One region of the Brevundimonas sp. RM1 genome, then DNA from elsewhere that is predicted to be linked to it. Evidence: riboswitches for the same ligand, from Rfam matches in the RefSeq annotation. Region 1 holds a riboswitch; the other holds the start of a gene.
What was found. Region 1 has a riboswitch for cobalamin ahead of ACU5AP_RS12250 (TonB-dependent receptor plug domain-containing protein). Riboswitches for the same ligand answer to the same signal wherever they lie in the genome.
Positions count from the first base shown of each region.

Region 2: linked by a shared signal. The riboswitch ahead of ACU5AP_RS06735 (DUF1852 domain-containing protein) and the one ahead of ACU5AP_RS12250 (TonB-dependent receptor plug domain-containing protein) in region 1 are both predicted to bind cobalamin.

Region 1 is NZ_JBRERY010000013.1:51,020-61,225, reverse strand. It holds gene ACU5AP_RS12280 (cobyric acid synthase) at 1-28, opposite strand, end outside; gene cbiB (adenosylcobinamide-phosphate synthase CbiB) at 16-963, opposite strand; gene ACU5AP_RS12270 (ABC transporter ATP-binding protein) at 953-1,729, opposite strand; gene ACU5AP_RS12265 (FecCD family ABC transporter permease) at 1,726-2,709, opposite strand; gene ACU5AP_RS12260 (ABC transporter substrate-binding protein) at 2,706-3,557, opposite strand; gene cobD (threonine-phosphate decarboxylase CobD) at 3,554-4,564, opposite strand; gene ACU5AP_RS12250 (TonB-dependent receptor plug domain-containing protein) at 4,569-6,533, opposite strand; cobalamin riboswitch at 6,666-6,874, opposite strand; gene cobU (bifunctional adenosylcobinamide kinase/adenosylcobinamide-phosphate guanylyltransferase) at 6,914-7,435, shown strand; gene ACU5AP_RS12240 (HNH endonuclease) at 7,446-8,018, opposite strand; gene ACU5AP_RS12235 (ASCH domain-containing protein) at 8,171-8,569, opposite strand; gene ACU5AP_RS12230 (ASCH domain-containing protein) at 8,701-9,099, opposite strand; gene ACU5AP_RS12225 (trimeric intracellular cation channel family protein) at 9,121-9,783, opposite strand; gene ACU5AP_RS12220 (DNA-3-methyladenine glycosylase family protein) at 9,845-10,206, opposite strand, start outside.
Region 2 is NZ_JBRERY010000005.1:5,131-15,336, forward strand. It holds gene ACU5AP_RS06725 (cryptochrome/photolyase family protein) at 1-1,263, shown strand, start outside; gene ACU5AP_RS06730 (class I SAM-dependent methyltransferase) at 1,292-2,515, shown strand; cobalamin riboswitch at 2,629-2,844, shown strand; gene ACU5AP_RS06735 (DUF1852 domain-containing protein) at 2,955-3,941, shown strand; gene ACU5AP_RS06740 (methionine synthase) at 3,970-4,998, shown strand; gene ACU5AP_RS06745 (MerC domain-containing protein) at 5,072-5,449, opposite strand; gene ACU5AP_RS06750 (TonB-dependent receptor domain-containing protein) at 5,532-7,586, opposite strand; gene ACU5AP_RS06755 (TonB-dependent receptor domain-containing protein) at 8,169-10,206, shown strand, end outside.

The sequences.
Region 1 (10,206 bases):
CGCAGCCCTGAATCATCAGCGCGGCCATGCGAAGCCCCCCGCGATCAGCAGCATCAGCAACAGGGCGCAGGCGACGCCGTAAACCTTCAGCCCGCGTTTCAGATCATGGGCGGACGGCGGCGCCCAGTCGCCGAAGACAGGTCGGTCGGTCATGACGCCGTCATAGCGGACCGGCCCGCCCAGTCGAACCCGCAGCGCGCCCGCCATGGCCGCCTCGGGCCACCCGGCGTTGGGCGAGGCATGCGCGCCCGCATCGCGCCACATGATGCGCCAGCCGCCCGCGCCGCCTAGAGCGATCAAGGCGCCCGCGATGCGCGCCGGGATCCAGTTCATCACGTCGTCGGTCCGCGCCGCCGCCCAGCCGAAGGCGCGCCAGCGCAGCTCCATATGGCCGATCATGCTGTCGGCGGTGTTGACCGCCTTATAGATGAACAGCCCCGGCAGGCCGCCGATCACGAACCAGAAGACCGGCGCGACCACGCCGTCGCAGAAGCTCTCGGCCAGGCTTTCCAGGGCGGCGGTCGCGATCTCGTTCTCGTCCATCGCCTCGACGTCGCGACCGACGATCATGCCGACCGCCAGACGCGCGGCGGGCAGGTCGCCTGTCTTCAGCGGTCGAGCCACGGCGCGGACGTGGTCGAACAGGCTGCGCGCCGCCAGCCCCGTCGCGCCGCAGACCAGCAGCAGCGCCCCCCCCCGCCACAACGGCGAGGCGGCGGCCAGCGCCTGCACGCCCCAGCCTGCGCCGCCTGCGACGGCGATCAGGGTCAGGACCGTGACGACGCCCAGAGCGCGGCGCGCGCCCTCCGGCTGCTCCGTCTTGTTCCAGCGCCGCTCCAGCACCGCGATCAGGGCGCCGATCCACGCCACCGGATGCGACAGGCGCCGGGGCCAGCCGACGACGCCCTCGACCAGCAGGGCGCCCGCGACGATCCAGGGCGTGGGCAGGCTGCTAACGGGCACGGCCGACCATCTCCAGCACCGGGCCGCGCGCGCCGTCCAGGGTGCGCGCCTCGACGCCGTACGCCGCCTTGAGCACTTCGGGCGACAGGGCCTCGGCCGGGGCGGCGTCGGCCAGCACGCGTCCCTCAGCCAGGACGATCACCCGATCCGCCACGCGCAGGGCGGCGTCTAGGTCGTGCAGGGTCAGGACGACGCCCCGCCCCTCTTCATCCGCCAGCCGCCGGAACAGGTCGCAGGCGTCCAGCACATGACCCGGATCAAGGCCCGCCAGCGGCTCGTCCGCCAGCAGCCATTGCGGCTCTCCGGCCAGGGCGCGGGCGATCAGGACGCGCGCCCGCTCGCCGCCCGACAGGGTCGAGACGACGCGGTCGGCGAAGGCGTCCACCCCTGCCACCGCCATGGCGCGGGCCACGGCGGCGCGGTCGTCCGCCCTCAAGCCCCAGGCGCCGACGTAAGGCGTGCGGCCCAGGCCGACGAAGGTGCGCCCCTCGACCGCCCAGGCGATCTCGGCGTTCTGGGGCAGGTAGGCGATGCGCCGTGATCGCGCGCGCGCAGGCAGGTCGCGCAATGCTCGGCCGTCCAGCGTCACCCGGCCCGCGTCGGGCGTCCGCAGCGCCGCCAGACAGTCCAGCAGCGTCGACTTGCCCGCCCCGTTCGGTCCGACGATCGCCGTCACCAGCCCCGGCGCGAAGGCCGCGTCGACGCCGTTCAGCACCGCCTTGTCGCCCAGTCGGACGGACAGGTTCTCCACGCTCAGGATGCTCATGCCAGCTTCCTTCTCATGCTGATAAGCAGGGCCAGGAAGAAGGGGCCGCCCAGGGCCGCCATAGCCACGCCCAGCTTGATCTCGGTCGAGGCGGGCGTCAGCCGCACCAGGATGTCCGCCGCCAGCGTCAACGCCGCCCCGCCCAGGGCCGAGGGCAGCAACAGGCCGCTGGGCCGGGCGCCGATCAGGGGCCGCAGCAGATGCGGCACGATCAGGCCGACGAAGCCGATCGACCCCGTCACCGCCACCGCCGAGCCGACCGCCAGGGCCGCGCCCAGCGCCAGCATCATGCGCCCGACATCCAGCCGCACGCCCAGCGACCGCGCCCCCGCCTCGCCCAGGGTCAGGGCGTCCAGCGTCCGGCCTTGGGTCAACAGCAGCAGGCACCCCAGGATCATGCCCGGCGCCGCCAACCTCAGTTCGACCACGCTGCGGTCAGCCAGCGACCCCATCAGCCAGTTGACGATCTCGTTCACCGCCCAGGGATTGGGCGCCAGGTTCAGCGCCAGGGCGACCCCCGCCCCCGCCATGGTCTGGATCACCACCCCGGCCAGGATGAAGGTGACGACGCTGCTGGTCGCCCCCGCCAGGGCCAGCAGCAGCAACACGCCGACCCCCGCCCCGATCATGGCCGCGACCGGCAGCACCCACGGCGCGCTGGCCGCCGCGCCCAGATAGAAGGTCAGCACCGCCCCCAACGCCGCCATGGTCGACACGCCCAGGATCGCCGGATCGGCCAGCGGGTTGCGGGTGTAGCCCTGCAACGCCGCCCCGGTCAGGCCCAGCACCGCCCCGACCATCAGGGCCAGCACCGTGCGCGGCAGGCGCAGCTCGAACAGGATGGCCCAGGCGGGATCGCCGCGCTGGCTCGCCCAATCGCTCCAGGGGATCCAGACGCGGCCGGCGCTCATGCTGGCGACGGACAGGGCGACGATCAGGAGCAGAAGTCCGATCATCACCAGAGGACGCGGCAGGGTCATGTCAGAGCCTCCAGCGCCGTACGGCGCGCGCGCGCCAGGGCGGCGGCGGTCTGGATCAGCACCGGCCCGCCGCAATAGAGCAGCTTCTCTTCCAGTTGCGCCTGCACCATCCGGCCGGACAGGGACTTCAGCGCCGGATGTCGCATGACCCGGTCGGCCCATGTGCGCGAGCCGCGCACCGGCACGCCGCTGAGCAGCACCTGCGGCGGGTCGGCCAGCAGGCGCTCGACCGGCACATTGCCCCATTTGCCCAGGCCATAACGGGCGGCGACGTTCTGAAACCCGGCGCGGGTCATCATCTCGTCCATCAAGGTGCCGCGCCCGGCGGCGAAACCGTTGGGCTGGTAGATCAGGGCCGTCAGCGGCGGCGATCCGGGCGGCGGGGCGGCGGCGGCGATGGCCGCCTCGATGCGCGCGATCAAGGCCTGGCCCCGCGCCGGACGGCCGACCAGGCGGGCGACCTCGCGCACCTGATCCAGGCTGGCGGCCACGCTGTCGGGCACCGAGAACAGCTCGGTCTGAATGTTCAGACGGCCCAGCGCATTGCGGGTGGCCAGGGCGCTGTGGCGGCTGGTCAGCACCAGATCGGGGCGCAGGGCGATGACCTCCTCCGCCGTCTCCCAGGTGAAGGGCAGGGTCTTGGCCACCTCGGAAATGGTCGAGCCGACCGGCTCGCGCGCATAGTGGCTGAGGGCGACGATCTGTCCCCGGTCGGCGACGTGGACCAGAACGGCGTCGAGGCAGGCGTTCAGCGACACCACGCGACGCGGCGCAGTGTTGGCCGCAGCCGGTCCGGCGACCAGCATGGCCCCCGCGCCCGCCAACGCCTGTCGCCGGGTCGCCCTCATCCGAAGGCCTCCAGCGCGCGTCGCAGTCGAGGGAAGTCGCGCTCGGCCGGAACGCCGAAGCGAAGGGCGTCGGGCGTATGGTCGAACGGCCGGGTCAGGATTCCCGCGCGGCACAGGTGCTGGAACCAGCGCGCGGCGTGGGGCGTGCGCGTCATGCGAAACAGACTGGTCCCGCCGATGATCTGAAACCCCGCCCGCGCCAGCAGGTCGTCCAGCCGGTCGGCCCGTTCGGCCAGGGCCGCCTCGGTCCGGCGCCGCCAGGCCTCGTCGGCGTAGGCGCCCAGCCCCAGCGCCAGGGCGTCGGCGCCGACCGGCCAGTCGCCCTGAAGCGCGCGCAATCGCCGGATCAGCTCGGGCGCCGCCAGCATGAAGCCCAGCCGCACCCCGGCCAGACCATAAAATTTGCCGAAGGAGCGCAGGACGATCAGCCCCGGCTCGGCCAGGTCCGACACGCTGTCGCCGGGCGCGCATTCGATGAAGGACTCGTCCGCCACCAGCCAGCGCCCCGCCTTGGAGCGCGCCCGCGCCATGGCGATCAAATCGGTCCGCCGGATCAGGCGGCCGTCGGGATTGTTCGGATTGACGACGACCAGCACGCCCGCCTGCGAGGCCGCCGCCTGATCGGGCGCGATCAGACGCGTCGCCACGCCCGCCGCCCGCCAGGCCTCGGCGTGGGCGCCGTAGGTCGGGCCGACGATCTCGACCGCCCGCACGCCCAGCAATAGGGGCAGAAGACGGATCGCCGCCTCGGCCCCCGCGACCGCCGCCGTCCGCTCGGGCGCAGCGCCGAAGGCGGCTGCGGCGACCGTCTCCAACGCCGCCAGGGCGGCGGGATCGGGCAGGCGGTTCAGCGCCTCCTCCGACGCACGCGCCCCCCGCCACGGCTCGGGATTGATCCCCGTGGACAGGTCCAGCCAGGGCTGCGGCGCGTCGGGATAGGCGGCGGCGGCCGTCATCAGGCCGCCGCCGTGCCGGGTCGCCGTCGTCAGGAACGCGGCGTCCTTCATCGCATCAGAACCGGACGCGAACGCCGCCGAACACGCCACGTCCCGGCGCGCCGTAGTTCAGGACCGTCTGATAGTCCTCGTCGAAGGCGTTCTCGATCCGGCCGTAGACTTCCAGATGATCGTCGATCGGATAGGAGGCACGGATATCGACCAGGGTGTAGGCGTCGACCTTCACCGTGTTGGCGGCGTCATTGAAGGTTTCGCCGACGTAACGAACCCCCACGCCCGTCTTTAGGCCGAATGCCCAAGCGTAATCGACGTGCAAATTGCCCATGTGTTCGGGACGGCGCGTCAGGCGCTTGCCATTATGCTTAGGATCGGCGGCTTTGACCGCTTCAGCGTCTGTCCAAGTGTAGTTGGCCGAAACGGTCAGTCGATCACCCACCGCCCATCGCCCGGCGGCTTCGATCCCTTGCGCCTCCGTACGAACGATGTTGCCATAGAAACCGCCCCGAGACACGCCGTTGACCGCGCACAACGGGGACGTATAGGTCCAGCAATCAAAATAACCGATTTCGTTGTCGTTCTGCCGGTTGAAGTAGGTCAGCGAGACTACTGCGTCCTGGAATAAACGTTGCTCGACGCCGACTTCCCAGCTCTCGGATTCTTCGGGCTGAAGCGTCAGGTTGCCGTACTCGCTGTACAACTCATACAGCCCCGGCGCGCGGGAGCCCTGGCCCCAGCTGGCGCGGACCACCGTATCGCCCTCGTTCAGGGCCCAGGCCGCCGCGACCTGGCCCAGCAGGTTGTCGCCATATTGCGCATGATCGTCATAGCGCAGGCCGCCGGTCAGGGTCAGGCCGTCCAGCACCGTCCACTGCACCTGGCCATAGGCGCTGTTCAGCTCGGCCTCGCCGCGACCGAAGGCCGGGTTCGGGTTCCAGTCGCCGGGCGAGCGGGTCTTCATCTCCGACTTCTCGTGCTCCAGGCCGAAGGTCGCGTTCAGGGCCTCGGTGAAGGCGAAGGCGCCCTGATATTCCCAGCGGCGGTTCTGGCCCTCGGCGTCGAAGGTCAGGGTCTGGACCTTGTTGTCCGGGTTGAAGTTGCGGCGATCGGTGTCGGTGTGGGCGTAGCCGATGCGGTTGCGGAACCGGCCGTCCAGCAGGTCGAAGTTCAGACCGGCGTAGGCGACCAGCTCCTGGGTCTTGCCGTATTCGCGGCTGTCGCCGTTGAAGGCGTCGAAGTCGTTGCGGCCGCTGGACCAGACCGAGCGCAGGTCCAGCGAAACAGCGTCCGTCACCTTGACGTTCAGGCGGCCCGACAGACCGGTGTTGGCATAGCCGTCGTCCTCGGTCCCCTTGGCGAAGGCCGAGAAGCCGTCGGTGTCATAGCGGCTGGCGGCCAGACGCCAGCTCAGGCGCTCGTTGGCCCCGCCGACGCCGCCCCGGAAATAGGTCGTGCCGCGCGCGCCGGCCTCGGCGTCGAGGCTGCCTTGCAGGGCTTCGGTCGGTTCGGCGGTGACGATGTTGACCACGCCGCCGATGGCCTGGCTGCCCCACAGGGTCGACTGGGCGCCGCGCAGCACCTCGATGCGCGCGGTGTCGCCGACCAGCAGATTGCCGAAGTTGAAGCCCCCCTGGGTCGAGGACGGGTCGTTCAGCTTGACCCCGTCGATCAGGACGACGGTGTGCTGGCTCTCGGCGCCGCGGATGTTGACGCCCGTCGAGGTGCCCGGCCCGCCGTTGCGGGTGAAGCTGACGCCCGGCGTCTGGGCCAGAAGTTCGGCCACGACCGGAGTCTGGCGCGCCTCGAGGGCGGCCTGGGTCAGGACGGTGACCGAGGCGCCGACGCGCTCGATCGGCTGGGCCGAGCGGTTGGCGGTGACGACCACGTCCTCGACGGCGGTGGCGCCGGCGCGGCCCGCCACGTCGGGGGCGGCGGCCTGCTGGTCTAGGACTTCTGCGGCGAAGGCGGGGGCGGCGGCCAGAAGGCTGGCGGCGGCCAGGGTAGCGAAGGCGGTCCGGTTCATTCCGGTTCTCCATATGACGACGCCGCGCCGGACCGCCCGCCGCCCGGATGAGCGAAGGCGGCCGCTGACGCGGCTGGTTTACGACTGTCGTCACACGAGTTGCCTCGACCGCCCGGCACATCCCGACCGCGCGGAGAACGACGGCGACAGGCAGGTCTCCTGGCTCGCGGGTCAAGGCCGGTGCGCGTCGCCTTCCCAGAAGTCGTTCAGGCCGTGGCCTTCCGGACCGCCAGTGGCGTATGACGCGCGGGCTAGCCGCTTACAGTTGCGGGAACAGCCGGAGTTTCACACTCCGTTCCCTTTCAATCCCCTTTCGGGGAACCTGACGCGACCGTGGCAGTAGGACCGCGCGCCGTTCAGGTCAACCGGAGAGACGACGCATGACCCTGACCCTGGTTCTCGGCGGCGCCCGCTCCGGCAAGAGCGGCTACGCACAGCGACAGGCCGAACAGGCCGCCGAGGCGACGGGCCGCCCGCCCGTCTTCATCGCCACCGCCGAGGCCTTCGACGACGAGATGCGCGACCGCATCGCCCGCCATCAGGCCGAGCGCGGCCAGGGCTGGCGCCAGGTCGAGGCGCCGCTGAACCTGGCCGAAGCCGTGCGCGCCCTGTCGGCTAAGGACGTGGCGGTGGTCGACTGCCTGACGCTGTGGCTCAGCAATCAGATGCTGGCCGAGCGCGACCTGGCCGCCGCCGTCGACGACCTGGCCCAAGCCCTGGCCGCCTGCCCCGCCACGCTGTGGGTGGTCAGCAACGAAGTCGGCTGGTCGCTGGTGCCCGACAACCCGCTGGGCCGCCGCTTCCGCGACGAGGCCGGCCGCCTGAACCAGCGCATCGCCGCCGTCGCCGATACGGCCTGCCTGATCGTGGCGGGAATGCGCCTGCCGCTGGAGCGGATCTGACCGGAACCGCCTAAGGCTCCAGCTCGATGTCCCAGTAGAGGTAGTCGAGCCAGCTCTGGTGCAGGAAGTGGGGCGGGAAACGCCGCCCCGCCTGCTGAAGCTGCCAGGCGCTGGGCTGGTGGGCGGTGCGGCGCAGAGGCATCTGGGCCTGACCGGGCGTGCGGCCGCCCTTGCGCAGGTTGCAGGGACCGCAGGCGGCGACGATGTTCTGCCACGTCGTGCGCCCGCCGCGCGAGCGGGGGATGACGTGATCGAAGGTCAGATCCTGGGACGAGCCCGGCTCGCCGCAATACTGGCAGGCGAAACCGTCGCGCAGGAAGACGTTGAAACGGGTGAAGGCCGGCTTGCGGTCCTGATCCACATAGGACTTCAGGCAGACCACGCTGGGCAGTTGCATCTCCAGCGAAGGACTGCGCACGACCTTGTCATAGGTGGCGACCACGTCGACGCGATCCTGCCACACGGCCTTGACCACCTCTTCCCACGGCCACAGCGACAAGGGGAAATAGGACAAGGGCCTGAAATCGGCGTTCAGCACCAGGGCTGGAAAGCCGGACGGCGGGCGGGACAGGACCTGCATCAGGCCCTCCCGCTCATACGGGGGGTTATCGACGCGACAGGACTGAAGACACGTCTCCTTCCTTGGTCTGATGCGAAAACCCTACGCCTGATTCCCCCGCATCGCCATGACGGATACGACGCGTTTTCGTGACGCCCCCGTTCGTGACGCCCCCGTCAGAAGACCTCGACCAGTTCGAACCGCTCACACACGAGCGGCATGTCCGGCGCGAACACGCCCTCGCGCTCGAAATAGGTCTGATGGCCCTCGCGCCAGTATTGGGCCGACAGGTCGCCTTCGCCCTCGGCTCGCATGAAGTCCTCGTCGACCTGATCGAAAGCCAGGATACGGACCTCGGTCGTGCGGATCACGCAGGTCGGACGACCGCCCCCGTCGAGGATGACGCTGAGGTCGCCCACAGCCGGCATCACGTCCGCCTGACAGGAGACCAGGGAGGAACAGGTGGCGCGCTTGCGTCCGTCCAGCACCAAGGCCAGCAGTTCATCAGCCAAGCCGGGGTTGTCGCCAAACGCCCACCGGGGCACGGCGGCATAGATGTTGGGAAGATCGGTCATGGAGAACTCAACAACGGGTTGCGGCGCCAGGACAGGCGGCGAACTTGTTCATGAAGGCGGCCACATCAACGGCGCTCCGCTACACAGCCCTGACCAGGTCGTCGAAGCGAAGCGCCAGTAGAAAATCGCCGTCAGAAGACCTCGACCAGCTCGAATCGTTCGCAGACCACCTTCATGCCCGGCGCCCAGGTGCCTTCGCGTCGGTAATAGGCCTCATGCGCGTCGCGCCACCATTCGTAGGTCAGGTCGCCCTCTCCCTCGGCGCGGGCGAAGTCCTCGCTGACCTGCTCGAAAGGCATGATCTCGACCTCGGTCGTGCGGATCGCACAGCGAGGAGCGCCGGCGCCGTCGAGGATGACGCTGATCTCTCCCACGGTCGGCATGATGTCGGCCTCGCATGACGCCAGCGACGAACAGGTCGCGCGCTTGCCGCCCGCCAGCACCAGGGCCAGCAATTCATCGGCCAGTTCGGGGCTGTCGCCAAAGGGCCAACGGGGCGCGGCCGCATAGGCGGGGGGAATATCGTTCATCTGCATTCTCGTCAGTTGGATTCAATATCGCGAAGCGGCGGTCGGGAAGGCGGGCAGGCTCCAGCCCCACTTCAGGGCGCCGGCGCGCACGCCGAACCCGGCCACGACGGCCACCGCCACGGCGGGCCATGTGGGCAGGCTCACGGCCTTCAGGCCGACGAACAGGGCCGCCGACACCAGGGCGGCGGTGATGTTCAGTTCGCGCCGCAGCAGGATGGAGGGCTGGTGCGCCAGCACGTCGCGCACGATGCCGCCGAAGCAGGCCGTCAGCACGCCCATGACGATGCAGATCAGCGGCGTCACGCCATAGGAGGCCGCCTTGGCCGCCCCCATGACGCCATAGGCCGCCAGCCCGACCGCATCCAGCCACAGCAGGGCGCGGAAACGCCACGACCGCGCGCCCAGCATCCAGAAGCCGACGGCCGCCACCATGCAGACGGCGACATAGCGCCAGTCCTGCACCCAGAAGACCGGCGCTCCGATCAGCAGGTCGCGCAGGGTGCCGCCGCCCATGCCGGTCACGGCGGCGAAGAAGGCGAAGGTCAGGACGTCATGCTTCTCGCGCGCGGCGGCCAGGGCCCCGGTGGCGGCGAACACGGCCACGCCCGCGAAATCCAGCAACGGCAGAACCGCAGCCGGACGAACCAGGTCTGCGCCCGCGATCGGCTCCAACATCGTCATCATCCCCAGGGCGCCGCGCGGCGCCGTCTTCGGGGTCGCCCCCAGCCTTCATCAATGCCGAAGGCTAGAGGCCTTCGTCCAGCGCGATCTCGCCGCGCCGAACGCCACCATACCACCCCCAGAGCAAATGCGCCGCCACCGCGCGATGCGGGCGCCAGATCTCGGCGCGGGCATAGGCCTGTTTCTCGTTCGGACGGGCCTCGGCGCGGTCGGCCCAACGCATGGCTTCCTGAAGCGCCACGTCGCCGCCGGGAAAAACGTCCCCTCGCCCCTCGCAGAACATCAGGAAGGTCTCGGCCGTCCACTTGCCCACCCCCTTGATGGTGACCAGGGCGGCGATAGCCTCGGCGTCGTCCAGCCGCTCCAGATGATCGAAGTCGATGTGGCCCTCCGCATGGGCGCGGGCGATCTCATGGCCGTATTTCG
Region 2 (10,206 bases), on a different contig from region 1:
GCGCTGAGCGGACGCGGGGGGCGGCTCATCCTGCGGCGCGGCGACAGCGAGGCCGAACTGCGCCGTCTGATCGACGAGACGGGCGCGGACGGGGTCTTCATGAACCGGCGCTTCGAACCGGACGCCTTCGCCCGGGACGCCGACATCGCCCATGCCCTGAAGGCCGAAGGCGTCGACAGCCACGGCTTCAACGGCGGTCTGCTGGTGCGTCCCGGCGCCGTGCTGACGGGTGAAGGGAAGCCCTATCGGGTCTTCACCCCCTTCCTGAAGGCGCTGTTGCAAGTCGTGCCTGAAAAGCCGGCGACGCCCGCGCCCGAGAGTTTGACCACGCCCGAGGGACCGGCCGGCGACGATCTCGACGCATGGGGACTGCATCCCTCGGCGCCCGACTGGTCAGGCGGCTTCGACTGGACGCCGGGCGAGGCGGGGGCCGCGGCAGCCCTGTCCGCCTTTATCGACGGCGGCCTGGCGGACTATGCCGCGGGGCGGGACGTGCCGGGGCGTCACGGAACGTCGCGCCTGTCGCCGCACCTGCACTGGGGCGAGATCAGTCCGCGCGGCGTGGTTCGGGCCGTTCGCGCCGCCGCCGTCGAAGGGCGTGTCGCCTCCGTCCAGGCTGACAAGTTCGTCGCCGAGATAGGCTGGCGAGAGTTCTCGGCCCATTTGCTGCATCACTTCCCCTACGTGACCGAGCGGGCCTTCCGGCCCGAGTTCGACGCCATGCCCTGGCGCACCGATCCCGAGCGGCTGCAGGCGTGGAAGAGAGGGCGGACCGGCTATCCCCTGGTCGATGCGGGGATGCGGGAGCTGTGGGCGACCGGCTGGATGCACAACCGCGTGCGGATGGTGGTCGCCTCCTTCCTGATCAAGCATCTGCTGATCGACTGGCGCGAGGGCGAGGCCTGGTTCTGGGACACGCTGGTGGACGCGGATCTGGCCAGCAATGTGCAGAATTGGCAGTGGGTCGCCGGTTCCGGCGCCGACGCCGCTCCCTATTTCCGCATCTTCAACCCTGTGGCCCAGGGCGAGAAGTTCGATCCTGTCGGCCGTTATGTCCGTCGCTGGGTTCCTGAACTTCGCGCCTTGCCGGACCGCTGGCTGCACGCGCCATGGACGGCGCCGGGCGCTGTTCTGGCCGAGGCGAGCATCAGTCTGGGGCGCGACTATCCACGTCCGATCGTGGATCATGGCGACGCGCGGGCGCGGGCCCTGGAGGCGCTGAAGGCGGTCTCGGGACGACGCGTGGATGACGAGGCGCTATGACGCCGTTACGCAAGAGGCTTGTGACGCCATGACCACGACCTTCTACGGCGACCGGCGGGAAAAGACATCGGCCCCTGTGCTCGACCTGCTGCTGCGGCTGTTGTCCTCGAACTGGACCTGGGGGCGGCTGACCCTGGTGCTGCCCGACGGCTCGAGCCGACAGCTGACCGGCCGATCGCCGGGGCATTCGGCCGTTCTGGTCACCCGCGATCCGCGCTTCGCCGCCCGGGTGCTGAAGAGCGGCGACATCGGTTTCGCCGAGGGCTATATGGCGGGGGAGTGGGATACGCCGGACCTGGCGGTTCTGCTGGAGACCCTGGTCAACAACTATGACCACATCAGGCGCCTGTTCGACGGCAATCCCCTGATGAACGCGGTCAACTGGCTGGGCCATAGGCTGAACCGCAACAGTCGTCGCGGATCGCGCCGCAACATCCACGCCCACTATGATCTGGGCAACGCCTTCTATTCGGCGTGGCTGGACCCTTCCATGACCTATTCCGCGGCGCGGTTTGAGCGGCCGGGGCAGTCGCTGCAGGAGGCCCAGCGGGCGAAATACGCCGCCCTGGCGCGCCTCATGGATCTGCAGCCGGGTCACAGCGTGCTGGAGATCGGCTGCGGCTGGGGCGGTTTCGCCGAGTTCGCGGCGCGCGAGGTCGGCGCCGTCGTCACCGGCGTGACCATCTCGCGCGAGCAGCACGACTACGCCCGCCGTCGGATGTTCGAGGCGGGGCTGGCCGAGCGCGCGGACATTCGCCTGATCGACTATCGCGACGTTCAGGGACGCTTCGATCGCGTCGCCTCCATCGAGATGTTCGAGGCCGTGGGGCGTGAATACTGGCCGACCTACTTCCAGAAAGTTCATGACGTCCTGAAGCCCGGCGGACGCGCCGGACTGCAGATCATCACCATTCAGGACGATCTGTTCGACGAGTATGACGCCCGCACCGACTTCATCCAGAAGTACGTGTTCCCCGGCGGTTCGCTGCCCTCGGAGGCCAGGATGGCGCCCGTGGTCGAGAGCGCCGGACTGAACCGGACGGCCGTGGAACGCTTCGGCGGGGACTACGCCGACACCCTGGCCGAATGGATGCGCCGGTTCGACGCCGCATGGACGGAGATCCGCCAGGACGGCCAGGCGTTCGATGACCGGTTTCGCCGTCTCTGGCGCTTCTACCTGGCCTATTGCGAGGCGGGTTTTCGTTCGGGGCGCACCGACGTGATCCAGATCGCCCTGGATCGGACTTTCTGATCCGCCATGAGTCATGGAGCTTACGAGAACCTCGAACGACCTTTCCTGCTTGTTTAGTTTCATAATGATATAAACATATCTTTATATTGATATTGACTCTGGACTAGGGCGTGTCATCTTCACCGCGTCGTGGTTCTGCGCGTCGCCTGCGGGCGAGGCGGAGCTAAGAGGGAAGCCGGTGAGACCTTGGTCGAGGCCGGCGCTGCCCCCGCAACTGTGAGCGGCGAGCCGATAGTCCATTTCGTGTCACTGAGGGTTCGCTCTCGGGAAGGCCGGACCGGAGGCGATGACCCGTGAGCCAGGAGACCTGCCCCGACAGATAACGTCCTCCGGCGGGGTGTCCGGTCAGGCCGCATGAGCGCCGCGACGGGACGATTCCGAGCGCAGGCGGTCGCGCGTCCCTGTCCGCTGTCTCGCCACAGCATCAACGGCAGAGACCATGGCGAGCAGCGAATTCACCTTCAGCATCAAGCGCACCGCGCTCGACGAGAATTATGTTCCCGCTGAAAACACGCGGATCACGACCAACTTCGCCAACCTGGCCAGGGGCGAGAGCCGCCAGGAGAACCTGCGCAACACCCTGAGGATGATCGACAACCGGTTCAACTCCCTGGCGCACTGGGGCAACCCCAAGGGGGATCGCTACGCCGTCGAACTCACGATCATCTCCGTCGAAATGAGCGTCTCGCCAAGCGAGGGCGCCGACGCCTTCCCGCTGATTGAAATCCTTCAGACGATGGTCATCGACAGAAACACCGGTGAGCGGATCGACGGGATCATCGGCAACAACTTTTCCTCCTACGTCCGCGACTACGACTTCAGCGTGGTTCTGCCGGAGCACATGAAGAACCACCCCGGCGCCGGCGCGCCGGACGGGTTCGGCGACCTGCATGGAAAGCTGTTCAAGCATTTCCTGAATTCGGGCGCCTATCGGGATAATTTCGGCAAGCCGCCTGTCATCTGTCTGAGCGTGTCGAGCAACAAGACCTACCATCGGGCCGGCGATGAGCACGCCGTGCTGGGTCTTGAGTACGAGAATGACGCGTTCTCGCCGACCGATCAGTATTTCGCGAAAATGGGGATGAAGGTGCGCTACTTCATGCCCAAGGGCAGCGTGGCGCCCTTCGCCTTCTACCACGTGGGCGATCTGACGGCGGACTACACCGACCTGGAGCTGGTCAGCACGATCAGCACCATGGAGACCTTCCAGAAGATCTATCGTCCCGAGATCTACAACGCCAATTCGCCGGCGACCGAGCAGTACCAGCCCAGCCTGAAGTGTCAGGACTATTCGCTGACCCGCATCGTCTACGATCGCGAGGAGCGCAGCCGCCTGGCCGTCGAGCAGGGCAGGTTCGTCGAAGAGCGTTTCATCAAGCCGTACCGCGACGTCCTCGACCAGTGGTCCGCCAGCTTCGTCGCCTGATCAGCCTCTCCATACAAAGTCATCCGTCATGAAAACCCTGTTGCCCACCTCGACCGCCGGCAGCCTGCCCAAACCCGTCTGGCTGGCTCAGCCCGAGACCCTATGGTCGCCCTGGAAGCTGGAGGGCGAGGAACTGGTCGAGGCCAAGCGGGACGCCCTGCGTCTGTCGCTGGACGATCAGCGCCGGGCCGGCATCGACATCGTCAGCGACGGCGAACAGACCCGCCAGCATTTCGTCACCACCTTCATCGAACATCTGGACGGCGTGGACTTCGAGACGCGCAAGACCATGCGCATCCGCAACCGCTATGACGCCAGCGTGCCGGTGATCGTGGGCGCCGTCAGCCGTCAGAAGCCGGTCTTCGTCGAAGACGCCGAATACCTGCGCCAGCAGACAGATCAGCCGATCAAATGGGCCCTGCCGGGGCCGATGACGATGATCGACACCCTTTATGACGACCACTACGGCAGCCGCGAGAAACTGGCCTGGGAATTCGCGAAAATCCTCAATGAAGAGGCGCGGGAGCTGGAAGCCGCAGGCGTTGACATCATCCAGTTCGACGAGCCCGCCTTCAACGTCTTCTTCGATAAGGTGAACGACTGGGGCGTGGCGATGCTGGAGAAGGCGGTCGAAGGGCTGAAGTGCGAGACGGCCGTCCACATCTGTTACGGCTACGGCATCAAGGCCAACACCGAATGGAAGAAGACCCTGGGGTCGGAATGGCGGCAGTATGAGGAGGCCTTCCCCAAGCTGCAGACATCCAGCATCGACATCATTTCACTGGAGGCCCAGAATTCGCGCGTGCCGATGGACCTGATCGAGCTGATCCGGGGCAAGAAGGTGATGGTCGGCGCCATCGACGTGGCGACCGACACGATTGAGACGCCGGATGAGGTCGCAGACACCCTGCGCAAGGCGCTTCAGTTCGTGGACGCCGACAAGCTTTATCCCGCCACCAACTGCGGCATGGCCCCTCTGTCTCGCCGGGTCGCCAACGGCAAGCTGAAAGCCCTGGGCGCCGGCGCCGAGATCATCCGGAAAGAGCTTTCGGCCTGAACGACATCAGCGAAGCGGCCGAGGTGCGTCAGCTCTTCGGTCGCGCGACGGCGGTCAATGGTCTTGCCGGGTATCAGTGGGCGTGGGGCCTGCGTCGCCAGTTCATCAGGTGGGCGGCGCTCAGCAGCAGGCCGCCGGCGACGGTGATCGGCGTCTCGGCCTCGTGCGTCGGCCATTCGGCGGCGGCCAGGAACAGCAGGGCGACGCCGACGGCGCCAAGGCCGATCAGGGGCCAGGCGCGACGGCCGTCCGGCGCAGGGCGAGTCAGCGTCCAGGCGGCGATGGGCGCGGCGGTCAGGGCGAAGGCCCAGTGCGCCCAGGGAGCCTCGGCGAATAACCCCAGAACCGGCAACAGGCCCGCGACCAGAGGCAGGGCCAGGCAATGGATCATGCAGAGGCCGGACAGGCCGATGGCGGCGGCGTCTCCCCAGGCTTGGGCGCGGGTAGTCATGGGCGGTCCTTTCGGGGGAGGGGCGGCCGCGGCGTCGCGATGACGCCGCGGCCAGGCGGGGGAGGAGGAGAGGGAAGGGCGGTCAGAAGCGGGCGCGGAATCCCAGGACGAGATTGCGGCCGCGCAACGGGGCCAGATGGCTGATGAAGGAGGCGTGGTTCAGCGCCTTCTCGTCCAGCAGATTGGTCCCGCGCAGGAAGACCTGGCCGTTGATGTCGGCGATCGTCGGGACGTCATAGGCCAAGGTGGCGTTGACCATGTCGTAGCCGGGCGTCTTGCGCTCGAAGGCGGCGATGCGGTCCTGCGTGAAGACGTGGACGTATTCCAGATTGCCCGACCAGGCGCCCTGATAGAAGTCGCCGCGCGCGCCCAGTCGGCCAGCGGGAATGCGCGGCAGGTCGCCCCCGTCGCCCTTCAACTCGGCGCGGACGTAGTCGCCGAACACCGTGGCTGACAGGCCGGGCCGGAAGTCGTGGGTGATCTGGCCCTCGATCCCGGCGAAGCGGGCGTCGGCCTGGGTGTAGCGGATCAGGCGGAAGTCCTCGAACTGATCCAGCGTCCGCGCATAGACGTAGCCGTCGTAATCATAGCGATACAGGCTCGCGGCGAAGGTCGTGGCCCCCTCGATCTTCTTCAGGCCCAGTTCGATCGAGACGGCCGTTTCGACGTCCAGATCGGGATCGCCGATCTCATAGGTGTTGGTGGCCAGGTGGACGCCGCGCGCATACAGCTCCTGCGCCGTCGGCGCGCGCTGCGAACGGGCCAGGGCCACGCTGGCGATGTAGCCGGGCGTGAAGGTCCAACTGGCCGCGCCGGAGATGGAGAAGGGCTTGTGCTCGGCGTCGGGTCGTCCGCGCGCACGGGCGTCCTGCCATTCCTGGCGCAGGGCGCCTTCGAAGCGCCAGTCGCCGGCGACGTATTCCTCGACCAGGAACAGGGCGTGGTTCTCGGTCCGGCTTTCGGGGATGAAGGACTCGGCGCCGACGGCGGCGAAGTCGCTGCGCGAGGTCTGGGCGCCGATGACGCCGCGCACTCCGCCGATGGCGGCATGCTGCACCTCGATGCGGGCGTCATGGCCTTCGTTGGTGAAGGTGGTGGCGATCTCGCCGTCGTCGATCTCGTCATGGCGATAGTCGGTGAAGCCGCCGCGGAAGCGGATGCGCTCGATCCCGGCGAACGGATTCTGGATCTCGCCGCGCACGTCCACGCGCTTGCTGATCAGGTCGACGATCGGGACATGGTCGTGATCGGGGTCATGGTCATGATCGTGGCCATGGTCGCCGTCGCCGTGGTCGTGGCCGCCGCAATGCAGCTTGGAGCCGTGCGGGTGGCAGGACTCGTACTCGTGGCTGTGGCCGGGCAGGCCGTATTCGCTGCGCTGCTCCGTATAGGCGGCGCCCAGATGGCCGCGCGAACCGATCCATGACAGGCCCAGAGTCGCGGTCGAACTGCGGTTAAACGATCCGTCCAGCGTGGCCTCGTCGAAGTTCGGAACCTCGTAGTCGTCGGTGCGGCGACCGGCGGCCTCGACGCGGATGGCGAAGGAGCCGGCCCCGGCGGTCAGGCCGATCACGCCGGCCTCCTCATTATCCGCCGTGCCCAGGCGGAACTCGGCGACGCCTTCGCCGCCGTTTTCGGGAACGCGCGTGGGGATCTTCCTGTCGATCAGATTGACCGCGCCGCCGATGGCGCCGCCGCCGTAGAGCAGGGCGGACGGGCCGCGCAGGATCTCGACGCCCTCCAGCAGCAGAGGCTCGCCGCCGACCGCGTGGTCGGGCGAGACCTCGGAGGCGTCCATCAGGGCCGAGCCGTCGCTGAGAACCTTGACGCGGGGCGCGGTCTGGCCGCGGATCACCGGACGGCTGGCCCCGCCGCCGAAGGTGTCGGAGTTGACGCCCGGCAGGCCGGTCAGCGTCTCGCCCAGGGTCGATTGTCGGCGCTGGATCAGTTCGTCGCCGCGCAGCACCGCCACATTGGACACCACGTCCCTGCCGGATCGACCCAGGGCGTCGGCCGTCACCACCACATCCTCGACGCGCGTCGAGGCCGGGCCCGATTGCGGCAGGGCGTTCGCCCAGGCCGCCGTCGATACGGCTGAAAAACTCGCGGCCGCGAGCAGGATCGATCGTGTGTGCATGACATCCCCGTTCATGAAGAAGGTTGCTATTATGTTATATCATAACACTACACAAGTGAGTGCGGGCGGAGATCGAAACGAGGGCGGCGGCCCCCTCGCAGAGGCGGGCGGCCGTCTGCGTCGGGATGCACGCTCGGCGAAGCGCGCGCCCTTCGGCCGTGCCGGGCGATCATGACCCTGTCTCTTGGGCTGGCGTTCGCTTGGGCGCCGTCGACAAGGAATCGACGACTGGGACGAAACGTGATGAGCCGCGCCGATCCTGGCGTCTCAATCGCCCCCTGGAATTGAGTTCTCCCTCAAAGCGTCATCACATCCGCCTTGAAATGGGCAGAGATTTTGCAATCAGCCCCTAAATTCGAAAATGATTTCGAATTTCAAATATCAATGCGGGCCGTGTGGAGAAATTTTTCGCTTAAAATAAAGTGGCGAAAAGGGGGCCTTTGGGGGATCAGCCCGCGCTGAGGGGCGCTGGTGAGAACGTCAGCAAATAGAGGGGATTTCATGTTTTCTAGTGGTTCTCGGGGCCGTGGCCCCGCGATGTATCGCGTCCTGTTGGCCGGAGGGTGCGCGTCAGTCGCCCTGATGAGCGCGGCGAACGCCGCCGTCGCTCAGGAAGCATCCGAAGATCCGGGCGCAGCCGTCGAAGTCAGTGAAATCGTCGTCACGGGGTCGCGCATCGCCCGCCGCGACTACGCTTCCAACAGCCCGCTGGTTTCCGTCACCACCGAGGCCATCGAGAACACCGGACAGGTCACGGTTGAAAAGGCCCTGACCCAGATGCCCCAGTTCTCGGGCGCCATGGGGCAGAGCACGGCCGGGTCGTCCTCCACCTCTCTGAACGGCGGCCAGGCCTACGCCAGCCTGCGCGGCCTGGGGTCCAAGCGCACCCTGCTGCTGCTGGACGGCAAACGTCTGCAGCCGTCCAACCCGGACGGCTCGGTCGACCTGAACATCATCCCCGAAGCCCTGATCGGCAATGTCGAGGTCATCACCGGCGGCGCTTCGACCGCCTATGGTTCGGACGCCACTGCGGGCGTGGTCAACTTCATCCTGAAGCGCAACTTCAGCGGGGTGACGGTCGCGTCCCAGTACGGCGTTAGCGACTACGGCGACGGCGAGACCTTCCGCACGTCGATCACGGCCGGCGACGCCTTCGCCGAGGGGCGCGGCCGGGCGGTGATCTCGCTCGACTACTCCATGCGCGACGTGGCCTATCAGTCCAAGCGCGACTACTATTTCGTGCGCAACCGCCAGTCCAACACGGCCATTATCTCCCAGGGGGCGGCCTGGTTCGGCAGCAACCGTCCGACGTTGAGCGCCGTGAACGACGTCTTCGTGGGGCAGTACGGCGTCAATCCCGTGCTGGGCGCGGGCAACTTCTATAACGGCCAGATCGGCTTCAACACCGGCGACCAGACCCTGTTCAACCTGGGCGGCGCCTCGCCCGTGATGAACCTGAAGGATCCCGAGACCGACAACCACTTCCTGAACGCCGCCGGCACCAACATGCTGTGGGGCTGGAACCGCGGGCGCATCCAGAACGAGAACGAACGCTATTCGCTGTTCAGCCGCGTCGATTATCAGATCACGCCCGAGATCGACTTCTTCCTGCAAGGTTCGCTGACCAGTTATGAATCTGAGGGCACCTTCAACCCGACGCTGGCGGGCTTGGCCTATGCCCTGTCGGCGCCGGTGACCAACCCCTACATCGGGGCCGACTTCGCCCACATCCTGGCCTCGCGGCCGAACCCCACGGCGGATTTCGCCCTATGGAAGGATCTGGATTTCGCGGGCGAGCGCCTGCAATCCTACGCCTACAACGTCTATCAGTTCATCGGCGGGCTGTCGGGCCAGGTGGGCTACAAGGACTGGACCTGGGAAGCCTACGCCAGCGCGTCCAAGGCTGATTTCGAGAATGTGCAGACCGGCGGCGTCAGCCGTTCTGCCATCACGCGCCTGCTCTACAGCCCCACCGGCGGGTCGGAATTCTGCGCCGGGGGCTTCAACCCCTTCGGCAACCATGATCCGTCGGCCGAGTGCGTGGACTATGTGCGCCGCAACACCACCAACACCAATGAGCTGACCCAGCGCATGGCCGAGGCCTCGATGCAGGGCGGCCTGTTCAATCTGCCCGCAGGCGAGGTGCGCTTCGCCGCCGGCTTGGGCTATCGCTACAACCACTTCGACTTCCGTCCCGACGGAGCCCTGGACCAGCCGGACGGCACCAGCGACATCCTGGGCTACAGCGAGTTGCGGGCCTCTTCCGGCGATGTGGATACGACCGAGGTCTTCGCCGAGTTCCTGGTGCCGCTGCTGCGCGACCTGCCGTTCGTCAAGTCGCTGGAGATGGATCTGGGCTACCGCTTTTCCGACTACAGCTCGGTCGGCGGCGTCCACGCCTATAAGGCGGACCTGAACTGGCAGGTGAACGACGTGGTGCGCCTGCGCGGCGGCTACAACCGCGCCGTGCGCGCTCCCAGCGTGGGCGAGCTGTATTCCCCCGTCTCTTCGGCGACGGTCGACATCGGCACCCCCTCCGCCAGCAACACCAACGGCGATCCCTGCGACTACCGCAGCTCGTTCCGCAACGGCCCCGACGCCGAAAAGGTCAAGGCGCTGT